Regions from separate parts of the Thalassorhabdus alkalitolerans genome, predicted to be linked through region 2. Evidence: riboswitches for the same ligand, from Rfam matches in the RefSeq annotation. Region 2 holds a riboswitch; the other holds the start of a gene.
The links. Region 2 has a riboswitch for cyclic di-GMP ahead of ACFPU1_RS10150 (anti-repressor SinI family protein). Riboswitches for the same ligand answer to the same signal wherever they lie in the genome.
Positions count from the first base shown of each region.

Region 1: linked by a shared signal. The riboswitch ahead of ACFPU1_RS14305 (hypothetical protein) and the one ahead of ACFPU1_RS10150 (anti-repressor SinI family protein) in region 2 are both predicted to bind cyclic di-GMP.

Region 1 covers NZ_JBHSOZ010000009.1:1,370-8,727, forward strand. The annotation lists gene ACFPU1_RS14295 (DUF421 domain-containing protein) at 82-657, shown strand; gene ACFPU1_RS14300 (PH domain-containing protein) at 754-1,119, shown strand; gene ACFPU1_RS14305 (hypothetical protein) at 1,159-1,446, opposite strand; cyclic di-GMP riboswitch class I at 1,500-1,587, opposite strand; gene ACFPU1_RS14310 (NUDIX hydrolase) at 1,706-2,116, opposite strand; gene ACFPU1_RS14315 (hypothetical protein) at 2,376-2,519, shown strand; gene ACFPU1_RS14320 (Y-family DNA polymerase) at 2,574-3,839, opposite strand; gene eutH (ethanolamine utilization protein EutH) at 4,013-5,104, shown strand; gene ACFPU1_RS14330 (3-oxoacyl-ACP reductase) at 5,130-5,891, shown strand; gene ACFPU1_RS14335 (SOS response-associated peptidase) at 5,931-6,593, shown strand; gene ACFPU1_RS14340 (MFS transporter) at 6,625-7,358, opposite strand, start outside.
Region 2 covers NZ_JBHSOZ010000004.1:125,927-133,284, reverse strand. The annotation lists gene ACFPU1_RS10175 (hypothetical protein) at 102-236, opposite strand; gene ACFPU1_RS10170 (hypothetical protein) at 370-771, opposite strand; gene nhaC (Na+/H+ antiporter NhaC) at 1,011-2,399, opposite strand; gene ACFPU1_RS10160 (hypothetical protein) at 2,566-2,802, shown strand; gene ACFPU1_RS10155 (helix-turn-helix domain-containing protein) at 3,325-3,675, shown strand; gene ACFPU1_RS10150 (anti-repressor SinI family protein) at 3,889-4,023, opposite strand; cyclic di-GMP riboswitch class I at 4,061-4,143, opposite strand; gene ACFPU1_RS10145 (hypothetical protein) at 4,252-4,407, opposite strand; gene ACFPU1_RS10140 (diacylglycerol/lipid kinase family protein) at 4,845-5,744, opposite strand; gene ACFPU1_RS10135 (helix-turn-helix domain-containing protein) at 5,894-6,220, opposite strand; gene ACFPU1_RS10130 (hypothetical protein) at 6,442-6,921, opposite strand; gene ACFPU1_RS10125 (DUF2325 domain-containing protein) at 6,948-7,268, opposite strand.

The sequences.
Region 1 (7,358 bases), on a different contig from region 2:
TGGGAGACAAGCTTTAGCATCTATCGGCTGTCTATGATGCTGAATATGAAAGAGGATGTGTTTAGAAAAGGAGGGTAAGGCGTGGAAACTGATTTTATATGGGAGTCAGTTTTGATGGTATTGGTAGGTTTCTTATTACTGCGAGTCACAGGCAGAAAATCAATTTCCCAGCTGACAATCCCGGCCACTGTTATCTTAATTTCAATCGGTTCAATTATTGTACAGCCCATTATTGAAACAAGTGTAGTAAAAACGGTTATTTCTGTTGCTATTTTTGTATTGGTGCTTTTGATCGTTGAATACCTCCAAGTGAAATCAAACCGAATGGAAAAATTTTTTACTGGTGGATCGGTACCAGTAATAAAAGATGGCAGACCTCTTCTAAAAAATATCAAAAAGGTAAGGCTTACAGTAGATAAAATTGAAATGCATCTCAGGCAAAATGGGATCATCAGCATGGAAAGTGTAAAGAGAGCAACCATTGAACCAAATGGACGTTTAGGATATGAGCTGACAGAAGACGCCCGGCCGCTTACTGTGGGAGAATTCAAGCGTTTATTGCGAGAGTCTAATGAACCGCCTCCGAAAGAAGGTAATTTGTTTAGAGAAGCTGAAGAAGGGAAACATCTCAATCCTCCCCCGGAAAAATTGGACTAGGACAGGGCATGATGAGTCAATGGATTGTAATCACTTTTTGTTAGTGAGAGAATAAAAGAGGCATGCAGAGAATTTATAGATGGAGGGATGGTAAAGGTGAGTTTGTTTCGGAGAGGAGACAATAAGAGAAAGCATATAGACCAGGCACAGGAGTTTTTATTTGAAGGAGAAGAGCTTGAGAGTACATATGGACTCATGGTCGACTTCGTTGCTTTTACGAGTCACCGTATTCTCTTTGTTGACCGTTCCCTTATTTCTAAATCCCGGTCAGCAGTATACAGTATTCCTTATGAAAAAATTGAGGAAATAGCCATTGAAAAGACTGGGGTGTTTGCTTTTTCAAATAATATCGAAATCGCAACAAAAAGAGGAACTCATCAGCTTCAGTTTCTAAAGGATACGGATGTAATGGAATTTTATCGAAAGCTCTCTCAGCGTATTTGCGAAAGGTCTAAACAGTAAGTTTTTGAATAAAGCAAAGCCATTGTAATGACAGGGTTTCTACTGTTGATTACAATGGCTTTCATATTTTTCAATTTGCCGAAAAGCTTTTTGTCGTATTTGTTCTTGTGTGCTTTCTAGTAGAGCATTCCATGGGATATTGAGGTCTTGCTGGATCACAGTTTCACAGGACCTTCCCTGGAAAGTGATCATTCCAAAAATTGCTACTGCGTCAATTTCAGGTGCGCGCTTTAAGGTTTCTTCCACGTTAACAGCAAAGTGATAGAACGTATTCCTGGGCTCCTCTGTTAATTGGACATTACCGATAACAATGGTTTCTAATTTCATAGACACATACACTCGCTTTTCTTTTATTATGGTTCAAAAAAGAGAAAAAGAAGTACAGCAGCTGGCTGGCATAGTGTATCTTCATACCTTTGCCCCTAGTGTTTTCGTCACTGCTTTTCAGCAACTTTGTCTTTTCATTTAAACTTATGTTATAGCCTTTATTTTACAAGAAAACAGAGAATTTAAAAGGATTTTTCTGTTAAGCTCTCGATGATCCAACTTTTATAATTATATGCATATCACTTTGTACTCACCTGTGTTACTTGATAATAGGGCGCGAGGCGCCTGACAGGAGATCATTAAATACCGCTTTCTGGGCTGGCCAAATGTCTGGCAGCTTATCCAAGGAAAAAAATTTCAGTTCAAGAGATTCTTCACTTTTTCTTAGCTGTCCACTGAATTCTTTGCAAGTAAACATGATTTTAACGAGAGAGACCTCATCTCCATTCTGTAAAATACGTTCCTGTTTTTTCCCTGAATAGATTCCAAAAAGCTCTACCTCACCCAAGGTAAGTCCTGTTTCCTCAAATATTTCTCTTTTAGCTGTTTCTTCTATTGTTTCTCCTAACTCCATGTAGCCTCCGGGGTGTCCCCACTTTTGGTTATCTGAGCGAAGTTCCAGAAGAAGACGGTTTTCTTCATCAAAGATCAGCACTCCGGCAACCACCATAATTACCTTGTTCTTGCCTGTAAAGCTTCGTAAGTATGTAATATAATCCTCTTTCAAAAAAAACACTCCCTTTTTAAAATCGTTGTCATCTCTTTGAATTGGAATGAATAACATAGTAAAGTGTGTGAGTTCTTCATGGCTTGCTGGTGCGAAAGAAAGTTTAAGTCGGAAGAACCGGGGGTAAATAAACCTTGCTCATTTAATGACAGTGTTTATTCCATAACCCCTTAGAGGATAACATAATAGGAGGAAGTAACGAATGAAAACCGAAGTTAACGAATTGATTGATTACTTGGCAGACCAGGTAGCATCCTTATCAAAAGAAAATGCTTTGCTCAAATCAAAGATCGAGTATCTTACAGGTGAACAAATACATGAGAAAAAGACTGAAGAGGCCAAATGATTTCAAAGGGGCTTCCCTATGATGGGGTGCCCCTTTGTTTTTTACTGCAACTTCCTATCCTTCTGCTTTATGACCTCCCACCAGGGTAGAACGGTGGCGGGCGGTGCCGGCCTTTGTATAAGAGACGGCCCGCAAAAGAGAATCCGCCCCATGTTTTGCTCTTACTTGATCCATTACATAGCCCAAAGCTTTTCGCTTTGGCTTTTTCGGATCAAACAGACTGAGCTGGGTGCAGCTGTCTTCACAAACCTTCGATAAGGTAACAGACAGGCTTCTCACCGTTTCACCGCGGTAGTGCTTTCGAAAAAGATGAAGACAGATATGGTAGATTTCCTTTGTTTCATTCGTCGGCTCAGATACGGTATAGGAACGGTGAAAACCGCCTGCTTCCTTGTGGCTGTATCCAACGCCGAGACTGATCGTCCGGCCGGCTTTTCGTTCTCTTCTGGCTCGTCTTGCCACTTCTTCGCTCATTTCAAGAATGACATGCTTTATTTCTTCCTCCTTTTCGTAATCACGAAGAAGAATCTGGCTTTTACCGTAGCTGATTTGCCCGTGCAGAATAGGAGCTCCTATTTCTGAGAGATCAATTCCCCACGCATGATAGTACAGCTGGCTGCCCATAACACCAAATTGTTTTTCAAGAAGTTCAATGGGAGTTCGGGCCAATTGCCCAACTGTTCGTATTCCTAAACGGTTCAGGTTTCTCTCCATCCGGTTGCCGATGCCCCACATCTTGCTAAGGGGCTCCACGGGCCAGAGCTTTTCTTTTACGTCTTCAAATTGCCATTCAGCGATCCCTTTCTTTTTTGCATCAAGATCAAGGCACAATTTTGAGAGAAGCATATTTGGGCCGATACCAATGGCACACATGAGTCCAAAACGTCTGAGCATGCTGCGCTGAATCATTTTTGCCATCTGACGGGGAGAGTCATAAAGGTGAAGAGAGCCATCCACTTGAAGAAAGCTTTCATCCACACTATAGGTATGAATATGAGCGGAGGGAACAAATTCAGCAAAGAATTTAGTCAGTTCTACAGAAGTTTTTAAATAAGCACTCATCGACGCATTTACGATCTGTATGTCAGGGTCGTCCGGAATTTCAAACAGACGGCTTCCTGTTTTGATGCCAAATTTCTTTTTCATAGCTGGTGTTGCTGCCAGAACCACGCTTCCTGACCGTTTTGTATCAGCTACGACAGCAAGGCAGCATGTGAGAGGATCATGTCCCAGGTCAATTGCCGAGCAGCTTGCATAAAAGCTCTTCATGTCTATACAGAGAATGGTTTTTCTTTTAATTTGACTGTACAGAGTATCCATGAGCTTCACCTCGTCATGCAGTTTCTCTTTATTATATGAGAACATAGGTTCTTAATTCAAGGAGAAGGGTGCTGGTAAAAATTGATTAGGTGCCAGGCACCCCAAAAGAGGTGTCCGGAAGCGTCGTGTAGAATGAAAAAGAGAATTAAAATGTAAAGCTGGTGGTCAGCCTGATGTCAATTAATGAAATAGTGGTACTAGTTCTTGTTGTTTTTATGATCATAGGGGCTGCAGATAAGATAGGCGGCAATCGTTTCGGCTACGGTGAACAGTTTGAGCGGGGATTTATGGCGATGGGCCCTTTAGCGATCGCCATGATCGGAATTATCTCCTTGGCTCCAGTTCTTGCAGAGCTTCTCCGGCCGGTGGTGGTTCCCTTTTTCTCATGGATGGGGGCAGACCCCGCTATGTTTGCTACTGCGTTGCTTGCCTTGGATATGGGAGGGTATCCACTGGCTTTGGAGTTAGCTGAAAGCAGGGATGCTGCTTTGTTTGCCGGCATTTTACTGGGCACGATGCTTGGTCCCACCCTTACCTTTACTATTCCAGTGGCTTTAGGTCTCCTTGAAAAAGAAGATCGTCCTTACTTAGCAAAAGGAGTTTTGGCAGGGCTTACTACGATCCCTCTCGGCCTTCTTGCGGGAGGGGCGGCTGCAGGTTTTTCAATGGAGATGATGCTTCGAAGCATTGTGCCCATTGTGATTTTCTCCGGGGGGATTGCTTTAGGCCTGTGGCTTCAGCCCCGTGTTATGGTGACTCTTTTTATGCTGTTCGGCCAGGGGATGACGGCCTTGATGGTTGGAGCAACAGCTGTTATCACCTTTCAAACGCTCACAGGCTGGACACTTGTTTCTGGCATGGCCCCTATTAGTGAAGGGATCCAAATTGTCGGCATGATAGCCATTATGCTCGCAGGAGCTTTCCCTCTGGTCCATTTTTTAAAAAAGGTTTTTGGGAAGGCTCTGTCTCCATTAGGAAATAAGGTACATATGAATGAAATCTCAGTTGTTGGCTGGCTGTCCTCTTTAGCTCATGCCATTCCTATGTTTGGGATGGCTCGGGATATGAACCCCCGTGGAAAAGTAATGAACTTTGCTTTTGCAGTGAGCGGAGCATTCATTTTAGGAGGACACCTTGCTTTTACTGCCTCTGTAGAAGAGGAAATGATTACAGCTATGATGATCGGAAAGATCACGGGAGGAATCACGGCAATGATAGCAGCCTTTGTGTTAACAAGGGGCCTGGAAACAGAGGTTCAAAAGTAATAAACCACAAAAAGGAGGAAAGGATATGGATATTAAACGTCAAACAGTACTTGTTACAGGAGGAAGCAGAGGACTGGGCGAAGCAGTGGTGCGGGCATTTGCCCGTGAAGGGGCCAATGTCGTCATTAACTATTATCAAAGCAAAGAAAGAGCCGAGAACCTTGCTGAGGAACTCGGTGAACAAACGGTTGCTCTCCAGGGAGATGTACGTAGCAAAGAAGCGGTTGAGAAGATTTTCAAGGAAGCGGTGTCATACTTTAAGATGCCGATCACGACCATTGTAAATAACGCCTTAGTTGGTTTCAGCTTTGATCCAGTGGAAAGAAAAAATGCGGAGGACATCAGCTGGGAGGATTTTTCCGTTCAATTTGAAGGAAGCGTCCAAGCTGCTTTGAATACTGCACAAGCGGGAATTCCTGACATGAAAGCACAGGAATTCGGTCGCATAGTTAACATTGGAACGAACCTTGTGCAAAATCCAGTGGTTCCCTACCACGATTATACAAGCGGAAAAGCTGCATTGCTTGGGCTTACAAGAACCATGGCCCGTGATCTCGGGCCATACGGAATCACCGTGAACATGGCTTCTGGCGGACTGTTAAAAGAAACGGATGCCAGTAAAGCAACATCAGCAGAGGTATTTCAAATCATTCAGCAGAATACCCCTCTTCAGCGGGTCATTACACCTGAAGAAATGGCTGATGCCGTTTTGTTATTCGCCTCCCCCCTAAGCAGAGCGGTGACGGGGCAAAATCTTATTGTAGACGGCGGTCTCGTGATGAAGTAAAGAGGCAGAGAGCGCTGTTAGATAAAGGAAGTGATTGGAATGTGCGGGCGGTATACGTTGACAGCGGACAAAAGAATGATCCAAAGAAGGTTCGCAGCAGAAGTCATTCCAGAAAGAGTGGATGGAAGGTACAACATTGCTCCAAGTCAGGAAGTGCTTTGCATTATAAATGACGGGACAAGTAACCGTGCCGGCTTTATGCGCTGGGGACTGGTGCCTTCCTGGGCGGATGACCCGAAGATCGGGTTTAAAATGATCAATGCAAGAGCTGAAACAGTGCATAAAAAGCCGGCTTTTAAAAGGCTGTTGCAACGCCGGCGCTGCTTGATTGCAGCCGATGGATTTTATGAATGGAAACAGGAAAACGGTGGAAAACAGCCTTATCACATTCAGGTAAAAGAAAAGCCCCTGTTTGCGTTTGCCGGTTTGTGGGACAAGTGGGAGAAAAAAGGGGAAGTTATTAGTTCCTGCACTATTATTACGACGAAGGCCAATTCTCTTGTAGAAGATATTCATGCCCGAATGCCTGTCATTTTAAGGGCGGAAAGGGAAAAAGAGTGGCTCGATAAAGAAGAGGATGATCCTTATCATCTAACAACATTGTTAGAGGCTTTTCCATCCGAGAAAATGGAGGCTTATCCCGTTTCCCCCCAGGTCAATCATCCAAAAAATGAATACGCCAGCCTGATTAACTCATTGTAAAAACAGGCGTCATCCTTGATGGCGCCTGTTTCTAATCCGCAGAAGAGTGTTTTTTAAATGTCATAGAAAACAAGAGCAAAGCGAGAAATGAAAGGACAGTGAGTCCAAGAAACAGGTTGGAAAAGATGGCATTCTCCCCCTGCAGAGCAAAAGGATTCAACACAATCCCTGTATCCTGAATATCTAAAATTGCTCCAAAGGAAGCACTGCTAAAAGCTCCTGCTACAAAGTTTAACAAATTAAACAGTCCAATCCCTACTCCTGTTTGTTTAGCAGGCAGGATAGCAGAGAGAATATTTGCTGTTGAGCTTTGAATAAGCGGGAAGCCAATATAGGAGATAACCAGGCACACAGCAATAATCCAGGGAGCAAATCCGGCAAAGGTGGAAAGAAGTATTGTTCCGGAGCCTATGAGAACTAAAGCCAGGACCACCACCTTTTCCCCGCCTATTTTGTCTACAAGCTCTCCCCCGGAACGTCCTAGTATACCGGCGATCATAGCCCCCGGAAAAAGAACGAATCCAATAGCTAAGGTGCTTAGGTCATAGAGGTCCCGAAGCATAATAGGGATGACAAAAATCAGGCCAAACAATACACTGGTTCCTAGAAAGCTTGTCAGTATGGTAATAGTGTAGGCCCGGTTTTTTAACATTTCAGGCCTGATAAAGGGATCTTCAGCTTTCACAATTCTAAGGATAAAGAGTACAAAAGATAAAGAAGCGACAGGGATGAGCCACATCATGAGCGTGGTGACAAAGGCTAGAA
Region 2 (7,358 bases):
CTTTATTTCCTTCTTCATAGTATATTCATAGAAAAAGCTAAACATAATAAAATAGCCTTGATATCCAGGTCTCCAGATAAGCAAGGCTTTGAGTTACAGGATTATTCAGTTAGTTCGAATGTCTCTATCTTTGTACCACCGTCTATAGAATAAGAATCAGGTGAATCATTTACATAAATAACAACAAAGACTGCCACAAGCGCGAAAAGAAAACCTACAAGAATGCGTTGAAACAAAGCACTTCTCTCCCTTACCTAATACTTTTGCCCTTCATTATTATAGTTGATAAAAGACCATCGTACTATTCTTTTTTTCCTCACTTTCTAAAATATTCTTCTTGTTATTCCATTGGCTTGAGTTCTGTCTCTTTTAAGGTTCAATAAAATACTTGACTAATTCATCTTTCCCCTGGGGATTCTCTGGTTTTCTAATAATTTCTATACCGAATATCCCGTATTCATTAAAGTCAACAAGGCATTCTTGTTCATGCATTTCCTTTATTGGGGTGTCCTTATCGAATTTCAATTCTACATACCGGTCTGCATCTTCCACACTTCCGCTGAAAAGTGGATAGTCGATTTTTTTTATCTTTGGAAGAGTAATGGACTCATGGTCTCTAACGGTTCTCATGAGCCGATATCCCAACCATTTATTGTCATCCGAATAAAGGAGGTAGCCATTTACATCTGGATAAGTACCAATAGGGAGGTCTTTTGAAGCTTTTCCTTGAAAATAAATATAAATAAGTTCATCTTCCATTGTTATTAGCATCTTGTTCCCTCCTTTTTCTATATTCTTTATCGTAAGTATATAACTAACAGAGATAAAAAATGAAATATCCTGTATTTATCCTTTACTTTTCTTTTTATTGGCATCCTCACGGTTAAAAATTGCTGATTGCTGAAGAAAACACTCTATTCACTTGTGAGAAATCCTTTTTAAACAACCAAATAATATTTCATTTGCTGATAATAAAAGGCTCCTGTTATATCCCAGGAGCCTTTGCTTTATTACTTTTCTTCCGTTTTTTCCATAGTTATACCGGTAAAACCATATATGACGGCAATAATAGGGCAAAGCAAACAAAAAAACGCGTATGGTAAATAACTCAGTACATCCACCTCAAGGACACTTGCCATAAACACACCACTAACTCCATAAGGAATTAAAGCATTTATGACAGTTCCTCCGTTTTCTAGTGCTCTTGAGAGATTTTTTCTCTTTAAACCAAGTTCTTCATACTGTTTTTCATAAGCTTTCCCAGTCAAAATGACTGACATGTATTGCTCCCCAAGAGTTATATTAATCCCCATTCCTGTAACCACGGTTGATAATACAAGACGCCCGGTTGAGGCCACTAAAGCACGAATGGTTTCAAGAAGCTTTTCAATGATACCGAGTTTATTTAATAAGCCACCCATACTTAATGTTAATACTAATAGTGAAAGGGGCCACATCATGTCTTGAATACCGCCTCTTGTGAGCAATGCATCAATTTGTTCATTACCTGATTCGGCTGTGTAACCGTCCTGAATGAATGAAATATAGTTTTCGATCGTATATTGCGGCTGCATGATTAAAGCAATAAGAAAGGCAGCTGCTATCCCTGCTAACATTGTCGGCAAAGCTGGAGTTCTCTTTATAGCCAGAAGAACAATAACTACTGCAGGGAGTAAAGCTATCGGGCTAATAAGGGAAACCTCTGTTAGTTCAGCCATAAGTTCATTGACACCTGCAGTTTCTATCTCTGCTTCGGTTCTCCCAATTAATATAAACAACAACAGGCTGACACCAAAAGCAGGAACTGCAGTCCAGATCATATGTCTAATATGTTCAAACAAATCTACCCTTGTTACAGATGCAGCAAGATTTGTCGTATCTGAGAGCGGAGACATTTTATCTCCTACTAAAGCGCCAGAAACTACAGCACCGGCCACCATGGCGAGATCAAAGCCAAGGAGGCTTCCCAACGCCATGAAGGAAACACCAATCGTTGAAGCTGTCGTAAAGGAGCTTCCCACGCATGCTCCCACTATGGCTGTAACAATAAATACGCTGGGAAGAAAATAGCTCACAGAGACAACTTGGAAGCTATAGTGAATCAACGTAGGTATAGTGCCCGAACTCATCCAAATACTGATAAGCACGCCAATAAACATAAAGATTAACATAGGAATAATTCCAGATGATACCCCTTCCACAATCCCTTCCTCTACCTTTTTCCAGGGTGCTTTCTTTATAAAAGCATATACTACCAAAAATATAAACGCTGTAAAAATAGGGACATGTGGAGGCGCCTCAAATACGATAAGAGCCGTTCCTATAAGTGATAGAATAACTAAAATGACCAATAATGCTTCTATTCTTGTAACTGCTGGCAATTGTTTTTGATTTTCCATATTTACCTCCATTATCACTGCTTGAACGCTTTTATGCGTTGAAGCACAACGTTAAACATAATAGGAAATTCTTTTTTTGTCAAGACAGGGAGGAAAAACAATTTTTAAAGAATAGGCGCTCCTTACTGATCAAATGTCATACGATAACAATAAGAGGTGAAAAGAAATGAAGTGGTACAAAAAAGCTCAATATTTAATTGGTGAACCTGTAGGGATTGCTTTAAAAAACGGCCGAGGCACTTCTGGTATTCTCTGCAGTCTGGGAAACACAAAGATCTATTTACTGGAATATAATAATGACCGCGAATTTTCACTAAAGCAGTACCATTTTGAGGATATTCATAATATCCATCCCTTCCCGCCAGTGCAGCACTTATCCTTTTACAGCAAGCTTGTCCACTAATTTTAATATATCCTTTCTTGTCACAATTAATTGTCCTTTTCTTTCTGCTTTTGATGCACTGTGAAAACACGAATTTGTTTTTTTGTATAAAATAGCCTGTCTGCCGGGCAGACTCTTACTAGATCCTTTTTTTAAGTATTGAGCCTCGTTCGTCCTTATAGGAAAGTCATGCAGATTGCTGCATCGGTACAGATGGTATAATAAATCCCGCATGGATCCAGCCAATACATTAAGCCTTTTAAAGAAAGACAGTACCTTCCTTATTTTCTATAGATACTTTCAAGCATTCCTTTATCGAGGTTTATATTTTACTTTTTATTTATATATTTTGTTCGCTATAAGGAAATTTGTTCTATAAATTAGAAAACGTTAAAAACGTTAAATTAGTTCGTTTGTTCCTAATAATGAACGAATATGTTCTTTATATATTATATTTCTTTAATTTTCTCTGGTTTACTTTTTTCCCAAAACGGAAATTGTTTTATATAATGAACAAATAACACCCTAACTGGAGGGGGGAAGATGATAGGTGAAAAGATTAAGGTCAGAAGAAAAGAAAAGGGATTAACCCTTTCTGAATTGGCAAACCGTACGAAGGTTTCTAAATCCTATTTAAGCTATATAGAAAGAGACCTGAAGAAGAATCCTTCTATTGATGTTCTTAAAAAGCTTTCCAGTGTATTAGACCTCTCTATTGAAGAATTGATAAATGAACAAGAGCTATACAACGAACATAGCGGGGAACACCTGGACGAAGAATGGCTTCAGCTTCTGCAGCAAGCCATTAAGTCAGGAATTACAAAAGAAGAGTTTAAGCAGTTTCAGGATTTTGTGAAATACAAAGCATGGAGCAATGAAAAAGATAAAGGATAATGATTCATTTTTTAAGTCACGAAGCTACTGAAACCCAGGTTTCAGAGTTCCTGTCCTGAAAGACTCTTTTTGACCTGGGGCTGTTTTCAAAAGTAACCCTTTTGCAAACAGTCTTTTTTAGGTTTCAATACACTGAAAACAATTAGAATAAGGCCTGGGTCCGGCACCCCCGGACTCAGGCCTTATTTATCAGTATGTTAAAGCATGTCATTCTTAATGCAGTTTATTATTGCAGGATTCACGTCGGAAAAATGCTCTGATTTCTTCAGGCGTCAATCCTTGAGATAATGCTTCCTGAATCAAAAATACCCATTCTTTGTCAATTTTTGTATTAGCTTTACTATTCATTTTAGCACCACCTCAAATATAAGAAATATTTGAGTGCTTAGGCAGCCCAGCCATCCTAGTAAACACCTTAGACCTGTGACTTTGCGCACCTGCTTTTCAACAGGGATGCCTTGTTCTTCAGCACATCCTGTAACATCTGCATTCTCGTTTTTAAAATCCCTTATCAGTCAGAGAAACATAGTCCTACGTAAACATTTTTTCTAATTTATCTTTTAGGGTGATTATGACTTACATCATCACCTTCTTCTCATCCACCTGAGATGAGTGTAAGTGTAAAAACTTCCTCACTTCTTCTACTGTGTACCCTTTATCCCTTGCCTTCACAAGCAGCTCTAACCATTCTCTCCTATCAGGTGTTTGATTTTCCAGGTGGTTCTTGCTCATTTTTCATGCACATCCTTACTTCCTAAATATGAACCCTCTTCAAGCAGATAATCTTGCATAATGCAAACTGTATAAATTAACGAGACATTTAAGCATTGGGTAGAAATCAGAACTTTTGACGCACTCCTATACTCTTGGATACTTCATACTATACAGGGGTCCCATATGTAATTCTGTAGAAAGCTGTCACCTAAAATGTTTTTTTATTTTCTTTTTCTAACAAAATTCCTCTTTATACAAACTTCTTTGACTAGCAATACATGACAGCTTATCTGTTTTAAAGAACCTCTTTCTCTCCGCGTCTGGTCAAAAAGCACTGCTACAGGTCCTTGAAGGCGCAATTTCCCTCAAAAGACAAGCAACCATTTGATGCATAATACCTACGCAAATAGACTGCTGAGATAACTTTCTCAACAGCCTTCTTAAAGCTCATTTCTTTATCTTCGGGAGTTTCCTACTAAGAAAGAAAATTGTTTTGATACGACGTTGATTTCCACCGGTGTCTCAGCATAAATTTCACCGTCCATGTCTACCTTTTGAGGGACAGAGGTATCTAAATGCAGCGAAGAAGCCTGAAAATGTACTACCTGTGATTTATCCTGGTTCCATTCAAAGGTTCTTTTTGCAACTAGGAAATCCTTTAATAACGGGAGTCCTGCCTCGTATACAATAAAAACATCAAGAAGACCATCAGCAGGACTTATCGAGCCTCCTGGAATTTCCTGTCCGCCAAGATACTTTCCATTAGCAATCAGTATCATCACAGCTTCGTCTTCAACTACTGTTTCACCATGTTTTAAAACGAAAGAAAAAGTATTCCCCTCTGTTAAATGCTGGAATGCACTTAAGTAATAACCAGCTTTACCAAACAGATTTTTAATATTTTCATTAACACTTTCCGAGGTATCTGATACCAGCCCAACCCCTAGAAAATTAGTAAATACCCGATCATCTGCCTGTCCAACATCTATATTTATAGGCTTGCTGTCATTCATTAACGCTTCAGCAGCTTTTTTTATATTTTGAGGAACATTCAAAGATCTGGAGAAGTCATTAGCCGTCCCGCCTGGCAGCACTCCGATCACAGGGGAAGGGTTAATTTCCTTTAAGCCATTGAGACATTCATGAACAGTGCCATCTCCCCCATAAATCAGTATAAGCTCAACCTCGTTTCCATGCGCCTTGCATATTTCTTCTCCCTCTCCTTCTTCTTCTGTTTTAACTATGACCAATTCTTTTATATGGAGCATGAAGGTGGAGATCGCTTCGTTAAGCTCATTTCCTATTTCTTTTTCACTTACGTTCCCTTTATACACAAGCAGGGCTTTTTTAAACATAACCTCCACTCACTTTCTAGGAGTATTCTTTATTCATTCGTAATATTATTAAGGTCATACCAGTATATCGTAAATAAACTGGGGATTACTCATTTTCCCCCTTGATATAATAAAAAAACACTCTATACCCAAAACTGGGGTATAAAGTGTTATTGGTTATTGATCTTCCACTTATTGAATTCTAAAAAATCTTTAAATTCTTCTTTAGACACACCAGATTCCATTGCCTCCTGAACAAGCTTCATCCACTCACTATCAAGCTCTTGTTCCATTTCCTCTGTCTCTTCCTTGAGTAAAAAATCTATTGGAATGTTTAATTGTTTGGAAATTTTCTCTAAAAACTGAATGGAGGGGTTAGTTTGGATGTTCCTTTCTATTGCGCTTAAATATGACTTGGCAACGCCTGCCTTTTCAGCAAGCTCTGTTAATGAAAGGTTCCTTTCTAACCGATATTTTTTTACGCGGTCACCAATCATCCTTCTAGTCTCCTTTATATATCTAGTCATGTTTTATATTATACCATCGAAATGATATATGTATGTTATAGTGAACAAAAAAACCAAGAAAGACCTAGTAAAAAGGGATACCTTACCAATTATTTGTGAGTCTTAATTTCAATATATCACAATTATTTCAATATATCTTTACATACGCCAAAAAAGCAGAAAACTAGTTTTCTGCTCTCCCTTAACAAGAATTACCTGTATGATTTTTTTAAATGTCTGCCAGTGGTTAACATAATTATATTCAGCTTCCATTCTTCTCCATTACACTCTTTTTTCATTACGTTTTCTGCCTTTATCAGGAGAGCTTTAGTTACTTCTCTTTTATCCCCTATAAATAACCACGCTTCTTTTTGAGAAATATTATGAGAATTGTCTTCTATATATAAGGTTACTTCTTCATTTAGCTTTAGTTTTTTTGAAACATGAATGGTGTAGAGAACCGGCAAAAAATTCAGCAGATAATCAGTGAAGGCAGCTGTGGTAAGTAAGTATGCTTTATGACTTGAAAAACAAGCAGAAGGGATCTGCTTCCAATAAAAATTAATATTGTAAAGTACTTTTTTTATCGTTGTTTTTGGATTGTCCAGTATTGTTTCTATTATGCATTCAGCAGCTGTTTGAATAGAGAGTTCCGTAAGATGTGTATCTAAAACCAGATCCATTCTCCTCATATCCTTTTACCTCCACTTTTGTTATTTCACCGCTCCTCCTTCATCAGTGGGCATTGCTCACAAAAGGAATCACAATGAGAAAGAGCTTTATATATCGAACACCAGGACCTTTTGGCATAACAAACTGGCACAGATTGTTTACTTGCTTTCTCTTTCAGTTTTTTAGATAAGTTGTGGTTAATAAAGTCTGTTAATACAAGAATTAATTCAACGTGCTCCGGTATTTCTCTTTGCACTTGCTTAACCTTTCTCCCGTTAATATGTATGATGTTTTTAACTCCCAGCTTTTGCAAATGGTCAGGGATGGCACCTAATCGATCTGCCCCTACAATCATTAAAGCCTCCACGCTTCTCACTCTCCTTTAAATGAAATCTATTCTCAATTACATTCTAATTGACAAAGATTATCAATGTCAATTAATTGTTTGGTTTTATTG